Regions from separate parts of the Pseudaquabacterium inlustre genome, predicted to be linked through region 2. Evidence: predicted binding sites of a transcription regulator. Region 2 holds the regulator's gene; the other holds the start of a gene.

Region 1 (4,205 bases), on a different contig from region 2:
GCCACGTTCAAGGAGGTCAAGCGCCTGCCGATGAGCAAGCCGGTGGGCAAGTACAACGTGTTCAACAAGATCACGCGCTCGGAAGGCACCTCGCATTGACCCATCGGACACCGGGCGCCGGGCATGAAAAAAGGGGCCTCGCGGCCCCTTTCGTTCGTTCGGGTCATCGGCTGGCGGTGCCAGCCGATGTCGCTCACTTCGCGAGCTTGAACACCCACATCGAGCCACCCTGCTCGAGGTAGTTGACCTTCTTGGCCACGTCGCCGCCCCACAGCGGCACGGCACCACCCCAGCCCGAAGCCACGGCGACGTACTGCTCGCCCTTGTCTTCCCAGGTGATCGGGGGGGCCACCACGCCGGAACCCGTCTGGAACTTCCAGAGGATCTTGCCGGTCTTGGCATCGGCGGCCTGCAGGTAGCCTTCCGGCGTGCCCCAGAACACCAGGTTGCCGCCGGTGGTCAGCACACCACCCCACAGCGGGGCGTTGTTCGGCGCTTCCCAGACGATCTTGCCGCTCTTCGGGTCGATGGCGCGCAGCGCGCCGATCGGGCCGTCGTTCAGCGTCTTGATCGTGAAGCCGGCGCCCAGGTAGGCCGCACCCTTCTTGTAGGTGATGGGCTCGTTCCAGATCTCCATGCCCCACTCGTTGGCCGGCACGTAGAACAGCTTGGTGTCGGGCGAGTAGGCCATCGGCATCTGGTTCTTGCCACCCAGGAACGACGGGGCGGCGAAGACCGTGTTGCCCTTCTTGCCATCGGCGCCGGCGGTGGGATCACCGGGGCGGTTCTCGGGCACGAAGTTCGGGCGGCCGGTCTTCAGGTCGATGCCGGTGGCCCAGGTCACCTTCTTGACGAAGGGGAAGGCGTTGACCAGCTTGCCGGTCTTGGCGTCGTTGACGTAGAAGAAGCCGTTGCGGTCGGCCTTGCCACCCAGCACCTGGCCGCCATCGTCATAGGTGACGAACTCGTTCACGCCATCGAAGTCCCAGCCGTCGTTGGGCGTGTTCTGGTAGTGCCACACGATCTGGCCGGTCTTCACGTCGATGGCGACGGTCGAGCAGCTGTACAGGTTGTCACCCTTGCGCAGGTGGCTGTTCCAGGGCGCCGGGTTGCCGGTGCCGAAGTAGGCCAGGCCCGTCTTCGGGTTGTAGGTGCCGCCCAGCCAGGTGGCCGCGCCGCCGGTCTTCCACAGGTCGCCCGGCCAGGTCTTGCCGGTGGTGCCCGAGACGCCGTTGTCGCTGGCGTTGCCGTTGGCGTCGTACTTCTTGCCCATGTGGCCTTCGACCACCGGACGCACCCAGACCAGCGCGCCGGTCTTGGGGTTGCGCGCCTCGACGCGGCCGATCACGCCGAACTCGCCGCCCGACACGCCGGTCAGCAGCAGGCCGCCCGCGATCAGCGGTGCCGCGCTGGCCGAGTAGCCGGCGGCGTAGTCGTCGATCTTCTCCTTCCAGACGACGTCACCGGTGTCCTTGTTCAGGGCCACCAGCTGGGCGTCCAGCGTGGCGAAGATCACCAGGTTGTCATAGATGGCAGCGCCGCGGTTGATCACGTCGCAGCAGGGCATGATGCCGTCGGGCAGGCGGTGCTCGTACTTCCACAGCTTGGCACCGGTCTTGGCGTCCAGCGCGAAGATGCGCGAGTACGAGGCCGTGACGTACATCTTGCCTTCGTGCACGATCGGCTGGCTCTCCTGGCCGCGCTGCTTCTCGCCGCCGAAGGAGAACGACCACACCGGCACGAGCTTGTTCACATTGCCCGTGTTCACCGTCTTCAGCGGCGAGTAGCGCTGGCCCTGCGGGCCGACGCCCCAGCTCAGCACGTCACCGGTGGACTTGGCGTCGTTCTCGATCATCTGATCGGTGACGCCGGCGGCCATCGCCGACTGGCCGGCCATTGCAGCGCAGCCCGCCGCAACCAGGAAGCTCAACAGTTTGATTCGCATTCGAGGGTCTCCTCCAGGGAAGGGGTGTCACACCGGGAACCAGACCCGATGCTTCGGGAAGATTTCCCGGCAACTAGCGTGCCATCTTTCACCCCCGGTCTGGAGGTGCTTTTTTGAGGGCTTACCCGAGGCGCAGTGCTCCAGGCTCGCACAGCGCGACCTTTTTCGCTCATGGCGACTTCGGCCGCTGCAACGCGGCGCGCTCATAGCGCGGGTACAGGTGTGCCACGTTGCGGGTGTACTCGGCCGGCCAGGCGGCCCACTGGCGGAAGGCCACCGGCACCGGGCCGCGCAGCACCTCGTTCATGTCCCAGCCGGCCTCGGCCCAGCGGCCGAACTGGCCGTCCAGCCATTGCAGGTAGCTGCGCGTCTGGTTGAGCCCCAGGCCCTCGGCATGCACCGGGCCGTGGCTGGGCACCACGGTGCCCAGTTTCAGCGTGGCCAACTGCTCCAGCGAGGCCAGCCAGGCCCGCGGCTCGGCATGCGGCGTGGTGGGCACGCGGTCGGCGAACACCAGGCCGCCGACGAAGGCCACATGGCTGGCGCGATCGATCAGCACCAGGTCGCTGTCGGTGTGGCCCTTCCACTCGCGCAGCTCGAACTCGCGCTTGCCGATGCGCAGCGGGCCGGGGCCGATGGTCTGCGTCGGCAGGCGCGCCTCGGTGCCCTTCATCCAGTCGCCGCAGAGGCGGTAGAGGTTGTCCTCGTAGGCCTTGGCCTCGCGCGCCATGCCGGCGCGGGTGATGGCGGTGGCGGTGATCGGCACGTCGGCGAACGCCTGGTTGCCCAGGAAGTAGTCGGGGTGCAGGTTCAGGTGCAGCACCTGCACGATGGGCTCGCGCGTCGTGCGCTCGATCAGCGCGCGCAGCTGCTCGCCATAGCGCCGGCTGGGCCCGGTGTTGATGACCAGCACGCCGCCGCCGGTGGCGATGAAGCCGGTGTTGATGACGTTGCAGCCGTTGGCCGGGCTGAAGTCGTCGTTGGCGCCCTCCACCACCCACACGCCCTCGGCCAGCGCACGGGCCTTCAGGCCGTAGTCCAGCCGGGCCAGGTTGACCTGCGGTCCGGGTGCCTGGGCCTCGATGGGCGGCGTGGCCAGCAGCGCTGCGGCGGCCAGCGCCAGCATCACCGAGCGGCCGGAGCGTCGTCGCATCCTCGTCGCCATCACTCCACCTTGCTGTCGATGCGGTTGCCGTTGTTGTCCACGCCCACGATGCGCAGCGGCCCGGGCGGGCGCTCGGCGAAGTCGAAGGTGAACACGGGGTTTTCACTGACCGGCTCGAAGGTCTGGATGCGCAGCAGCTCGCGCTCGCGGCCATCGCGCACCGTCAGGCGGCTGACGAAGAAGGCCGGGATGCCATTGACCAGGCCGGTGTCCATCGGGTGCATGATGCGCACGCGCAGGCGTGCTGCGGCATCGCCACCGGCCGGCGCGCTGCTGGTGAACAGGCGGCCGCTTACCTGGCCCAGCGTCTGCGTCCAGCTGCCATCGGCCCGCGTGCCGCCGGGCACGGTGCAGCCGCCACCGGCCGCGTCCACCAGCGTGCCGCCCACATGCCACACGCCATCGGCCAGCAGCGCCGCGGCGCGCACCGGCGACGCCTGCTCCAGCTTGAAACGGAAGCCCACCGTGGGCTGCGCGCTCAGCGGCTGCAGCTCGAGCACCTTGCGGATCGGGTTGCGGTCGACCAGCACCACGATGCGCTGCACACCCGGCAGCGCCGCGCTGACCGTGATCGGCACGTTCATCGAGTCCTCGGCGAAGGCCGGGCCCAGCACCTTGACCCGCTCGTCGAACACCACGCGCGCCTTGGCACCGAGGAACTCCTTCTTCAGCTCGGGCCACTGGTGGCTGCGGAACGGGTCGCCGCCGAAGGCGTCGTCGGGCGGCGGTGCCGCCTGCGCCGCGGCGCAGCCGGCTGCCGCCATCCAGAGCAGGGTGCGTCGTCGCATCGGTTGCCTCCGGAGCATGGGCCGAGGTTCAGGGGTTCAGGCCGGCGGGCGGACGCCGGCGCTCACCAGCGGTGCTGCCAGCGCGCCGACAGCAGCAGCGCACGCGGCACGCCGGTCTCGAAGAAGCGCTGGTTGGCATCGTTGACGATCACGCTGCCGGCGTGCACGCGGTCGAACACGTTGTCCACGCGCGCCAGCAGCTCGATGGCATCGGCCGCGCCCAGCGGCAGCGTGCCGCTCCAGCGCAGATTGGCCAGCGCATAGCCACCGGCCGACGCGGTGTTGGTGTCGTTGGCCATCGCGCGCG
Region 2 (4,205 bases):
GCGGCGCCCGCGCCGAGCCGGCGATCAGGTCGAAGCGGAACAGCCGGCACTCGATCGGACCGTTCCACATCGGCACGCGGCGGGCTTCCTTCAGGCGCAGGGCCTGCGGCAGCTTCATGTCGGGGCTGAGCACCCAGGCCGTCCAGCCGGCATAGGCGCGCTTCCAGTGCGCGGCCAGGCCGCTGAAGAAGGCGGCGCCGGCGGCGTCCTTCTCGCCCTCGGGCGCACCCGCAGGGCCTTCAGCGAAGCCCTCGCGCACCGCGCGCTCGGCGCCGCGCTCGCCGCGCGAGCCCTTGGCCTCGATGCGCTCGCCGTACGGCGGGTTGAACACCAGCAGGCCGGCCTCGGCCGGCGGCGGGCGCTGCAGCGCGTCGGCGGTCTTGAAGACGATGGCATGGCCGACGCCGGCGCGCTGGGCATTGCGCGCGGCGAAGTCGGTCATGCGGAAGCTCACGTCACCGGCGTGGATGGCCACGGCCGGCGCGTGCACGGCCGCCTGCGCCTCGGCCTTCAGCTGGCCCCAGGCGGACAGTTGCGTGCGGAACGGCAGCATGCGCTCGAAGGCGAAGCGGCGCTTCAGCCCCGGCGCGATGCCACAGGCGATCTGCGCGGCCTCGATGGCGATGGTGCCGGCGCCGCAGCAGGGGTCGAGCAGCGCACCGTCTTCGGGCCGGCCCTGCCAGCCGGCGGCGGCCAGCATCGCGGCGGCCAGGGTTTCCTTCAGTGGCGCCTCGCCCTTCAGGCCGCCATCGCGCTCGTCGCGCCAGCCGCGCTTGAACAGCGCCTCGCCCGAGGTGTCGGCATACAGCGACGCGGTGTCGGCCGTCAGGTGCAGCACCAGCGGCAGATCGGGGTGGCGGGTGTCGACGCTGGGGCGGCTGCCGGTGGCGTCGCGCAGCACATCGCACAGCGCGTCCTTCACGCGCAGCGTGGCGAAGTTCAGGCTCTGCAGCGGACTGCGCGTGGCGCTGGTGTCGATGCGGAAGGTCTGCTCGGGCGTGATCCAGTCGCCCCACGGCACGCGGCGCGCCAGGTCGTACAGGTCGTGCTCGCTCTCGTAGGGGCCGAAGGCCAGCGGCCACAGCACGCGCTGCGCCAGGCGGCTGTGCAGGTTCAGCTGCATCGCCACGCGGGCATCGCCCAGCACCTGCACGCCGCCACGCTGCTCCACCACGCGGCGGCGGCTGGGGTCGGCCGGCACCACGGCGCGGTCCACGCCCAGCAGGGCCGCCACCTCGTCGGCCAGCAGCGGCTCGACGCCAGCGGCACAGGGCAGGAACAGCGACACCGGCGTGTCGCCCACCGGCGCGATGGCCTTGACGGGCAGGCGCACCGGGCCGCGGGCCGGCATGCCGGGGCCACCGGGACCGCGCATGGCCGGACCGCCAGGGCCGCCGGAACGCGGGCCGGGCCCACGCGCCTCGGTGTGGCGCTGGGTCTTGTAGCCGCCGATCGGCGGACGGGGGGTCTTGGTCAAAGGGCTTTGCGCAGGTTGGCGGGCGCGATCTTCAGCGCCTCGCGGTACTTGGCCACCGTGCGCCGCGCCACCTGGATGCCCTGCTCGGACAGCATGTCCGACAGCTGGCTGTCCGACAGCGGCTTGGCCGGGTCTTCGTTGGCCACCAGCTGCTTGATCAGCGCGCGCACGGCGGTGGAGCTGGCGTTGCCGCCGGCCTCGGTGTTCAGGCTGGAGCCGAAGAAGTACTTCAGCTCGAAGGTGCCGAACGGCGTGTTCATGTACTTGGCCGTGGTCACGCGCGAGATCGTGCTCTCGTGCAGGCCCAGTTCGTCGGCGATTTCGCGCAGCACCAGCGGCTTCATCGCGATCTCGCCGTGGGTGAAGAAGCCCTTCTGCCGCTCGACGATGGCCTGGCTGACGCGCAGGATGGTGTCGAAGCGCTGCAGGATGTTCTTCATGAACCAGCGCGCCTCCTGCAGCCGCGACGACAGCCCACCCGCGGCCCCGTTGCGCTGGCCGCGGATGGCCTGCGCATAGAGGTCGTTGATCTTCAGCTTGGGCATCACGTCGGGGTTGAGCACGGCCTTCCAGCCGCGCCCGGCCTTCTGCACGATGACGTCGGGCACGATGATGTTGGCCTCGGCGCGCGTGAACGGCCGGCCCGGCTTGGGCTCGCAGGTCAGGATCAGCGCCTGGGCCTCGCGCAGCAGCGCTTCATCAGCGCCGGTGGCCTGCGTCAGCTTCTTCATGTCGCGCCGCGCCAGCAGCTCGAGGTGCTGCTCGGCAATGCGCATGGCCAGCTTGCGCGCCGGGCTGGCCGGCTTCTCGCGCAGTTGCAGGCACAGGCACTCACCCAGGTTGGCGGCGCCCACGCCGGTGGGCTCCAGGCTCTGCAGCCACTTCAGGCCGCAGCGCAGGCGCTCGAACAGGTCTTCGCGCGCCTCCAGGTCGTCTTCGGGGATGTCCAGCGAGGCGGCCACGCGCTCGGCGATCTCGGCCAGCGGGTCGGCCAGCCAGCCGTCCTCGTCCAGGCTCTCGATCAGCACCATCACGGTGGCCGCGTCTTCGTCCGACAGGCGCATGCCCAGCAGCTGGCGGCGCAGGTGCTCCTGCAGCGTGGGGCCGCTGCTGGCCGCGTCCACCGGCTCGAAGTCGTCGTCGCCGCTGCCCGAGGGGCTGTTGCTGGGCGCCTCGCGGATGCCGTCGAAGTCGTCACGCTCGGTGCCGTTCTCCCAGTCGTCGCGCTCGGTGGCGCCGAACTCGGCGGTGTCCACGCCGGCAGGCTCGTCGCTGCCGGCGTCCTCGCGCTCGCTCAGGCGCTCCTTCTCGCGCTCGGCGCCGGCACCGCTCTCCGGCGTGGCGGCCACGCGTTCCAGGCCATAGGCCAGCGAGTCGTCGCCGCCGTCCTCCACGTCGAGGAAGGGATTGGCCTCGAGCATCTGCTCGATTTCCTGGTGCAGCTCCAGCGTGGAGAGTTGCAGCAGGCGGATCGATTGCTGCAGCTGGGGCGTCAGCGCCAGGTGCTGCGACAGGCGGACCTGCAATGAAGGCTTCATGACTTCGGGCCTGTCATCACATCTTGAAATGCTCGCCGAGGTACACCCGGCGAACGTCGGCGTTCTCGACGATCTCGGACGGCGTGCCTTCGGCCAGCACGCGCCCCTCGCTGATGATGTAGGCGCGGTCGCAGATGCCCAGCATCTCGCGCACGTTGTGGTCGGTGATCAGCACGCCGATGCCGCGCTGCTTCAGGAAGCCGATGATGCGCTGGATCTCGATCACCGCGATCGGATCGACGCCAGCGAAGGGCTCGTCGAGCAGGATGAAGCGCGGCTGCGTGGCCAGCGCGCGGGCGATCTCGACACGGCGACGCTCGCCGCCCGACAGTGCCGGCGCCGGCGAGTCGCGCAGCTTCTCGATGCTCAGGTCGTGCAGCAGGCCGTCCAGGCGCTGCTGGATCTCGGTGGCCGCCAGCGGCCGGCCGTCGGCGCCCACCTGCAGCTCGAGCACCGCACGCACGTTCTCCTCGACCGTGAGCTTGCGGAAGATCGAGGCTTCCTGCGGCAGGTAGCTCAGGCCCATGCGCGCGCGCTGGTGGATGGGCTTGCCTTGCACGGCCTGGCCGTCGATGCGGATCTCGCCGGCATCGGCACGCACCAGACCCACCACCATGTAGAAGGTGGTGGTCTTGCCGGCGCCGTTGGGGCCCAGCAGGCCCACCACCTCGCCGGCGCCCACGGCCAGGTGCACTTCCTTGACCACCTGGCGCGAGCCGTAGCTCTTTTGCAGCCCCTGGACCGTCAGCCCTTGGAGCCCTTGGCTCTGGCCGATCGGGGGCTGCGCCGCCATCGCCACGCGCTCTGGCGCCTGGGCGGATGTCACCGCCGCTCCCCGAGGGCCGGCGTGCTCTTCAGCGGGGCCTGCGCGGGTGCGGACGCGGCCTCGGCGGCCATCGCGGCGGCGGCCTCGGTGCCGGGGCGTGGCGTGATCACCGCGCGCACGCGGCCGCCGGGGTTGGTGGCGGTGGTGGCCCCACCGCCCTGCACATTGAAGGTCTCGGCCTGGCCGTCCCAGACGATGCGCGCGCCCTGGATCTCATCGGCCAGCGTGGCGCCGCGCAGGCGCCGCACCACGGCCGCGCCTTCGAAGCGGATCACGCCGGTCTTGCTGTCGTAGTCGATGCGCTGGGCCTGGCCCTCGACGCTCTCGTCGATGCCGTCGCGCTTTTGCTTCACGCGGGCCGGCT

The links. Region 2 encodes sigma-54, which starts transcription at its own class of promoters, with help from an activator protein. Its sites were predicted from a motif close to TGGCANGNAANCTGCTTT; they were not measured.
Region 1: AACH10_RS08395 (PQQ-dependent methanol/ethanol family dehydrogenase) is a predicted target of sigma-54. The motif match lies at 2,012-2,029, and genes of this name have one in related genera.

What each region holds. Positions count from the first base shown of each region.
Region 1 is NZ_JBBUTH010000004.1:57,976-62,180, reverse strand. Features, by position in the region: gene AACH10_RS08400 (cytochrome D1 domain-containing protein) at 1-99, shown strand, start outside; gene AACH10_RS08395 (PQQ-dependent methanol/ethanol family dehydrogenase) at 194-1,945, opposite strand; gene AACH10_RS08390 (quinoprotein relay system zinc metallohydrolase 1) at 2,115-3,098, opposite strand; gene AACH10_RS08385 (quinoprotein dehydrogenase-associated SoxYZ-like carrier) at 3,110-3,898, opposite strand; gene AACH10_RS08380 (TonB-dependent receptor family protein) at 3,961-4,205, opposite strand, start outside.
Region 2 is NZ_JBBUTH010000008.1:161,301-165,505, forward strand. Features, by position in the region: gene AACH10_RS15305 (THUMP domain-containing class I SAM-dependent RNA methyltransferase) at 1-1,477, opposite strand, end outside; gene AACH10_RS15310 (RNA polymerase factor sigma-54) at 1,474-3,015, opposite strand; gene lptB (LPS export ABC transporter ATP-binding protein) at 3,032-3,808, opposite strand; gene lptA (lipopolysaccharide transport periplasmic protein LptA) at 3,838-4,205, opposite strand, start outside.